2 regions of the Staphylococcus sp. TCBT05 genome follow, and region 2 is predicted to be linked to the other one. Evidence: a T-box and tRNA genes for the amino acid it is inferred to sense, from the RefSeq annotation. Region 2 holds a T-box; the other holds one or more tRNA genes.

Region 1 (4,448 bases), 330 kb from region 2:
ATGCTGGTTCATTTCATGTAAATATTCATGTACACGCGGTCCATCAGTATAAAATTCCTTACCAATATATTGCGAATCTTTAAATTCACCTTTAGAAATTAAGTTTATGACATCAAATCTAAAGCCATCAACACCAAAGTCTATCCAATAATTTATAATGTCATATAGTGCCTTTCTTACTTCCGGATTATCCCAATTTAAATCTGCTTGCGTCACATCGAACAGATGTAAATAGTATGATTCTGTTTTAGGATCATATTTCCAGGCATTTCCCCCAAATTTAGATTCCCAGTTTGTCGGCGGTCTATTGTCTGCAGAGCGTCTAAAGAAATAATAATCTCTATATGGACTTTCTTGATCTTCATAGGCTTTTTTAAACCATTCGTGATCTGTAGAAGTATGATTGATTACAATATCCATCATGATTTTCAAGTTACGTTGATGCGCTTTTGCAATGAGTGACTTTAAATCTTCAATTGTCCCAAATCGCTCATTGATCTTATAGTAATTACTTATATCGTATCCGTTATCATTCATCGGAGACTCATACACTGGCGTTAGCCATAAATAATCGACCCCTAAATATTGTAAGTAGTCTAACTTTTCTATAATGCCTTGAATATCTCCTTCACCACTACCCGTTGTGTCATTAAAAGACTTCGGATAAATTTGATAGACGACTGATTTTCTCCAATCATTTTGTTCCATATTTAAAACCACCTTAAGTTATTATTTGAAAAAAACTCGCTAATATCATTTAGCGAGTTTAATTGTTGGCTGTCACGCCCTATTCATCGACAAGTTCTTTCGTTTCTTCTTTACTAAATCTTGATAAAAAGACTGTTAGTATAAATGGTACACATATCGCTATAATGATACAAATACCATATACTAACCAATATTCTTTTTGTATAGAAATAATTGCCGGTACACCTCCGACACCTACATTACCTAGCACTCTATTAGCGCCTATAAACGCACCCAATACACCTGATGTAATGATAGATGCAATAAATGGATATTTTAATGGCAAGTTCACACCAAACATCGCTGGTTCTGTCACTCCTAAGAAACCAGATATACCTGAAGTCATTGCTAAACCTTGTTCCTTGCCCATTTTTCTTTTTTTATAAATATACCATGCACCAAATGCCGCAGAACCTTGACAGATATTAGAAATAGCAAGGATTGGCCATAAATACGTTCCGCCAAGTTCGCTTCCCATCAATTGGAAATCAACAGCCAAGAACATATGATGTAAACCAGTGATTACTAGCGGCGCGTAAAACAGACCATAAATCGCTCCGCCTAACCAACCTGCATGTTCAAAAACAAATGTCACACCGTTTGTGATTCCAGTTCCTAACCATAATGCAAGCGGCCCAATAATGATAAATGACAAGAACCCTGTTATTAATAATGCAACAGGCCCAACGACTAGCATTTTAATAGAATCATGCACTACTTTATTTAAGCCCTTTTCAATCTGCGCTAATACATAAGAAGCCAACAGTATCGGCAATACTTGTCCTTGATAATTCAATTGTTTAATTTCTAAACCGAAGATATGCCAAGTTGGTATATGACCTTTAGCGATATCATACTGTGACACAAGTTGTGGGTTCATCAATACTAATCCGAGTACCAAACCTAGAATTTGACTACCACCAAACACTCTCATACTACTCCACCCAATAAGTGCCGGTAGGAAGATAAATGCTGTGCTTGCAATCACATTTATAATATTAGAAAAGTCGCCAAGTTGCGGAAATTGTTCAACTAATGGTTTTGGACCAAACAAACCTTTCATCGTCAATAAGTTGTTTATTCCCATTAACAAACCTGCAGTAACGATTGCCGGCAAGATTGGTATAAAGATATCTCCCAACAATTTAATCAATCTTTGAACCGGGTTACCCTTTTTAGCTGCGGCTGACTTTGCGTCTTCCTTCGAAGCTTCAGTCGTACCTGTTACTTCAACAAACTGTTTATATACTTCATCAACAGTTCCCGGGCCAATAACAATTTGGTATTGATTGTCCGCCTTAAACTGCCCTTTAACTAAATCGTTGTTACTCAATCTATCTTTATCCACTTTATCATCATCTTTTAAGACTAATCTTAAGCGTGTGACACAATGCGTTGCTGTGTCCAAATTTTCTTTGCCCCCAACCGCTTCGACTATATCTTCTACATCTTTCTTTTTCACAGCCATGATGATCCACTCCCTTACATTTTGTAATTAACCAAAGTATAACTTGTCTATACAAGTTTTGTAAAGGCTTTCATTTGAAAATGTTTTACTTCTTAAAGTAACCTATTGTAAAACGATAACAATTTATAATGTATAAGCACTTTTTAAGCGCAACTGGAACCATCAAGCTTACGACACTTAATAAAAAACTCAAATGTAAATAATATGATTAACGATATCTTCGACTATAGAATGTAATGGCTTTAACATGGATAGTTCGTTTCATAGCCACGTTCAATCTGTTATACATCTTTCACTGCAGACAAAAAAGACCACCACTTAATACATATTAAGTGGTGGTCAAATCTATTTATTAGTCTTGGTTTTAAAAAACAATGGCGGAGGAAGAGGGATTCGAACCCCCGCGAGCCGTTAAGCCCCTGTCGGTTTTCAAGACCGATCCCTTCAGCCGGACTTGGGTATTCCTCCAAACGAACACAATAATTATAATATTATAGCCCGTCATAAAAGTCAAACATTTTTTTGTGTTACACCAGTGTTTTTTCTTTCAAATATTCATCAACTGAATTCGCTACAGCTCTACCCTCTTGAATCGCCCATACGACAAGGCTTTGACCTCTTCTTGCGTCACCAGCAGCAAAGATATGAGGTTGATTCGTTCTAAAATCTTTATTATCAGCAACGATTTTATTACGTTCAGTTTGAATATCAAACGCATGAGGAACTGTTGTTTCTGTACCAATAAAGCCAATAGATAATAATACTAAGTCAGCAGGCCAATGGCGTTCTGTCCCATCAACAACGACCATGCCTTCATCCGTTTCTTCTAAAATTTGAGTATATACACCTTTAATATTTCCAATGTGATCCACATCATAACGCATTGTTTGTACACCGTATGCACGTGGTTCAAAACCAAAGCGTGATTGATATTCTTTATGTGCATAATCCATTTTAAATACCGGCATTGCCAATGGCCAATACGTATTTTCATCAAATTCTATTTCTTCTGGTTGTTTTGTGTATTTGTTAAATTGAACAATTGACTTGCAATTTTCACGTAATGCAGTTGCAACACAGTCTGCCCCTGTATCACCGGCACCGATAACAATAACATTTTTGCCTTCAGCTGTGATTGTAGGTTCACTCAATTCACCATTCAATACTTGCATTTGTTCAGTCAAATAATCCATAGCAAAGTGAATACCTTGACCCATACGTCCTTCTAATGGTAAATCTCTTGCATTTTGCGATCCTGTACAAAGAATAATAGCATCGTGACGTTCATTTAATTCCTCTCTACTGATGTCGACACCAATTTCCGTATCAGTTACAAACTCAATACCTGAATCTTGCATAATTTTAATTCTACGACGAATCACATCTTTATCCAATTTCATATTTGGTATACCATACATCAATAGACCACCTGCTTCATGCGCACGTTCATAAACAGTTACATTGTAACCTAATTTATTCAACTCATCTGCAGCAGTCAAACCAGCTGGACCACTCCCAACAATTGCGACCGTTTCATTTTTTCGTTCAGTCGGAATTGTCGGTTGTACCCATCCATTTTCATAAGCTTCATCAATAATTGTTCTCTCAATACCTTTAATAGCTACAGATTCACGATTAATCTTCATGACACATGACTGCTCGCATGGAGCTGGACAAACACGCCCTGTAAATTCCGGAAAATTATTTGTTTCGCTCAAACGTTCATATGCCGTTTTAAAATCGTGTCTATACACGAGATCATTCCATTCAGGAATATAGTTACCAATAGGACAACCTATCGTCTCTCTACCAAACGGTTCACCTGTCTGACAAAATGGTGTGCCACAATCCATACAGCGCGCCCCTTGTTCAGCCGCTTCCTCATTGGTAAATCTTTGTTGAAAAGCTTCGTGATTATTTAAACGATCAACTAGTGACAATTCATGTAGTTGTTGTTTTTCATAATTCATAAATCCTTTGAATTCACCCATGATAAATCCCCCCTCTACGATTAATAAACGGCACTCAATTGTTGTTCTGATTCAATATGTGTGCGTTTGTCATTAAATGCTTTTAATAAAGCTTCATCTAATTGACTTGAATTACGTTTTTGTAAATCTATTTTTTGCATCATTAATTTGTAATCTTTAGGTATCACTTTTACAACTTTATCAGCAATATTATCAAAATCTGCTAATATCTCTTTCGCTTTGGTACTATCGGTATATTTAAC
Region 2 (4,448 bases):
CACTTAAAATAAAGGAGATGGGAAAATGACATTACAATTAACTGGGGATACATTGACGATTTCGGATATTAAACAATTCTTAAGTGATGAAGATAAAGTTGAAGTGACAGCTGCAGCATATGAACGTGTTAAACAAAGCCGTGCAACTGTTGAAGATATAATCGCTAATAAAGAAACAATATATGGAATTACAACAGGTTTTGGATTGTTTAGTGATGTACGTATCGATGAAGGTGAATACAATCAACTTCAAGTAAATCTCATTCGTTCTCATGCTTGTGGTATTGGTAAACCATTTTCTGAAGAAGTTTCATTAGTGATGATGTTGTTGAGATTAAATACCTTATTAAAGGGGCATTCTGGAGCGACGGTCGATTTAATTGAACAACTCATATTTTATATCAATAATCGAATTATACCTGTCATTCCGCAACAAGGCTCACTTGGTGCTTCAGGAGATTTAGCACCACTATCTCATTTAGCTTTAGCACTTATCGGTGAAGGTAGTGTTTATTTCAATGGAGAGGAAGTAGACAGTCGGTACGTCTTAAATAAATTGAATCATCAATCGTTACAATTACAAGCTAAAGAAGGTTTAGCATTGATTAATGGGACTCAAGCGATGACTGCGCAAGGTGTAATCAGTTATATTGAAGCGGAAAGTTTAGCCTATCAATCTGAATGGATTGCTGCGTTTACACATCAGGCTTTAAACGGCATAGTAGATGCCTATAATGAGCATGTACATAAAGTTAGAAACTTCCAAGAACAAATGGAAGTAGCAGAGCGTATGTTAGACTGGCTAGAAGGCTCTGAATTGACAACACGTCAAGGTGAAATACGCGTGCAGGATGCCTATACTTTACGCTGTATTCCACAAATTCACGGAGCAAGTTTCCAAGTATTGAATTATGTTAAGGAAAAATTAGAATTTGAAATGAATGCTGCTAATGACAACCCACTTATCTTCGATGAAGGTGATGAAACACTTGTGATATCTGGGGGTAATTTTCATGGTCAGCCCGTAGCCTTCGCATTAGACTTCTTAAAGCTCGGAGTGAGCGAATTAGCTAATGTTTCAGAACGTCGTTTAGAACGCCTAGTCAATCCACAATTAAATAACGGATTGCCTGCTTTCTTAAGCCCTAAACCAGGATTGCAAAGTGGTGCTATGATTATGCAATATGCCGCTGCTAGTTTAGTCTCAGAAAATAAAACACTTGCCCATCCTGCTAGTGTTGACTCAATTCCCTCTTCTGCCAATCAAGAAGATCATGTATCTATGGGGACAATTGCTTCACGTCACGGATATCAAATTATTGAAAACGCAAGACGTGTCTTAGCAATTGAAGCAATTATCGGCTTGCAAGCAGTTGAGTATAAAGACATCGATAAACTGTCACCTAAAACGTATGATAAATTTCAAACTTTACGTCATATTTGTCCATCAATTACAGAAGATCGACAATTTCATAAAGATATTGAAGCAGTTGCACAATATTTACGTGATGCTGCATATAATGAATAAAATAAGTTGTTATAAATAAGCTCTCTCTTGAAAATAATAATGTTATTTGCTATATTTAAAACAACTTAATAAGATATTGTTCGTGGGACAAGTAGTATTAATATCGTGATTTCAGAGAGCTTGTGGTTAGTGAGAACAAGTAATCATATTTAATATGAATCTACCTACTTATATGTGAACAATCGGTTTTAGCCGTTATTTTAGTGAGAGCGCAGTCTATAATGACTGTTAAATAGGGTGGCAACGCGTCAAGACCACGTCCCTTGTAATTAGGGGATGTGGTCTTTTTTTGTTACTATCCAATAGATATAAATTTGATGAGAGGATGAAATCATATGTTAGATATAAAATTATTCCGTAGTGAACCTGATTTTGTTAAAGAAAAAGTTGTAAAACGTGGTATGGAAGAAAGTGTTGTGGATGATGTTTTAGAATTAGATGACAAACGTCGTCAACTTATTGCACAAGCTGAGGAAATGAAAGCTGAGCGTAATAAAGTCAGTGGTGAAATCGCGCAAAAGAAACGTAATAAAGAAGATGCAGATGATGCCATTGCTGCAATGCGTAAATTAGGTGATGAAATTAAGGTATTGGATGATACTTTAAACCAAGTTGATCAAGAATTAAATGATAAATTGTCACGCATTCCAAATGTAATTCAAGATGATGTACCTGAAGGTGCTTCAGATGAGGATAATGTTGAACTTAAACGTTGGGGAACACCTCGTGAATTTGACTTTGATGCAAAAGCACATTGGGATTTAGTAGAAGATTTAAAAATGGTTAACTTTGAACGTGCTGCAAAAGTATCAGGTGCACGTTTCGTATTTTTAACAGGTGAAGGTGCGCAACTAGAACGTGCGTTAATGAACTATATGGTCACAAAGCATACAACACAACATGGTTATACTGAAATGATGGTACCACAATTAGTAAATGCTGATTCAATGTATGGTACAGGTCAATTGCCTAAATTTGAAGAAGATTTATTTAAAGTTGAAAAGGAAGGTCTATACACAATTCCAACTGCGGAAGTACCATTAACGAACTACTACCGTAATGAAATTATTGCTCCAGATGAATTACCAGCGAAATTTACTGCACAGTCAGCATGTTACCGTAGTGAAGCAGGATCAGCAGGTAGAGACACACGTGGTCTAATTCGTTTGCATCAATTTGATAAAGTTGAAATGGTTCGCTTTGAAAAGCCAGAAGATTCATTTGATGCATTAGAGGAAATGACAACACATGCTGAAGCAATTCTCGAAGAATTAGGCTTACCATATCGTCGTGTAATCTTATGTACTGGAGACATTGGCTTTGGTTCAAGTAAGACATTTGATTTAGAAGTATGGTTACCAAGCTATAATGATTATAAAGAAATCAGTTCTTGTTCAAACATTACTGACTTCCAAGCAAGACGTGCGAATATTAGATTTAAACGAGATAAAAATGCTAAGCCAGAATTAGTACACACGTTAAATGGTAGTGGTTTAGCAGTAGGTAGAACCTTTGCTGCTATTGTCGAAAACTATCAAAATGAAGATGGTTCAGTAACTGTTCCAGAAGCTCTTGTTCCTTATATGGGTGGCAAGACTGTAATTAGACCAGTTAAATAATTAAAATGAAATAATAAATGAAGCGTCGGAGATGTACAGTTCTCTGACAAATGAAAAGGCAATTTCTTTTGAGATTGCCTTTTTATTTATCATGATTTATACAAATTGCGTTTTTTCAGTATGGTGATTTAGCAATAAGACATATCTACCTAACTATTAATTAGGTGAACCATATTAATACAAAATATTGAACAAATTTTTAGTCTAGTTAATTTTTAAAATACAGGAAGCAAGTAACTATCAAATTATCATAAGAGGGTAGGGGAGGTGTAACGATATAAAAAAGGTTAAAAATCAAATTAATAGTAGCGTTGTTAAACCTTTTTCTGCCAGGTGGTCTAAATTAATCTGAGTCTATAAAATAATTTAAAATTGCTGTAATAGCAACGTTTTTAGACTGTAGTTTGTCTTACGTAACACATACCGAAGTCTAAAAGATATGGTTGTTTTTAAATGTTTGTAATAGAATGTGAATATCAAAATACATCAACAAGGGGTGAGATGATGAAAGAACATATCACATTTAAACAAGGCGTTAAAGAATGTATCCCCACTTTGTTAGGCTATGCTGGTGTTGGATTATCATTTGGAATTGTCGCTGTAGCCTCTGGCTTTAGTATTCTTGAAATTATATTATTGTGCTTAGTGATTTACGCTGGTGCTGCTCAATTTATAATTTGTACATTAGTCATCTCAGGGACACCCATAACGGCTATTGTGCTTACAGCATTCATAGTTAACTCGAGAATGTTTTTATTAAGCATGACATTAGCCCCGAATTATAAAGATTATGGATTGTTAAATCGGTTAGGGCTTTCTTCGCTTATAACTGATGAGACATTTGGTGTAGCTATCACGCCACATTTAAAAGGTGAGAAGATAAATGATCGTTGGCTACACGGTTTAAATATTACAGCGTATTTATTTTGGACAGTGTCATCTGTTGCAGGTGCTATATTTGGCAAATACATACAACATCCGGATGCTTTAGGATTAGATTTTGCAATCACAGCAATGTTTATCTTTCTAGCGGTTTCTCAATTTGAAGCGGTAAAGCGCTCGCATATTAGAATTTACTTTGTCTTAATTATCTGTGTTGTGGCTATGATGTTATTGTTCAGTTTATTTATGCCGTCATACTTGGCGATTATTTTAGCTTCAGTTGTTGCGGCAATGCTTGGGGTGGTGATGGATAAATGACGATTTCTCTACATATGCTTATTATCATTTTGTTGTGTGGGTTAGTTACATGGTTAACAAGGGTTATCCCTTTTATATTAATCACGAAAATACAGTTGTCT

Evidence for each region. The T-box of region 2 lies ahead of serS (serine--tRNA ligase). A T-box ahead of a tRNA ligase gene usually reads a tRNA of that ligase, here a tRNA-Ser.
Region 1: it has a tRNA-Ser gene. The T-box ahead of serS (serine--tRNA ligase) is inferred to sense a tRNA for this amino acid. The anticodon was not compared.

Annotation. Positions count from the first base shown of each region.
Region 1 covers NZ_JBUQDQ010000005.1:5,982-10,429, forward strand. Annotated here, with positions in the region: gene treC (alpha,alpha-phosphotrehalase) at 1-708, opposite strand, end outside; gene treP (PTS system trehalose-specific EIIBC component) at 788-2,215, opposite strand; tRNA gene ACY191_RS00095 (tRNA-Ser) at 2,591-2,683, opposite strand; gene ACY191_RS00100 (glutamate synthase subunit beta) at 2,743-4,206, opposite strand; gene gltB (glutamate synthase large subunit) at 4,227-4,448, opposite strand, start outside.
Region 2 covers NZ_JBUQDQ010000005.1:331,469-335,916, forward strand. Annotated here, with positions in the region: gene hutH (histidine ammonia-lyase) at 26-1,528, shown strand; T-box leader at 1,598-1,795, shown strand; gene serS (serine--tRNA ligase) at 1,864-3,147, shown strand; gene ACY191_RS01475 (AzlC family ABC transporter permease) at 3,652-4,347, shown strand; gene ACY191_RS01480 (AzlD domain-containing protein) at 4,344-4,448, shown strand, end outside.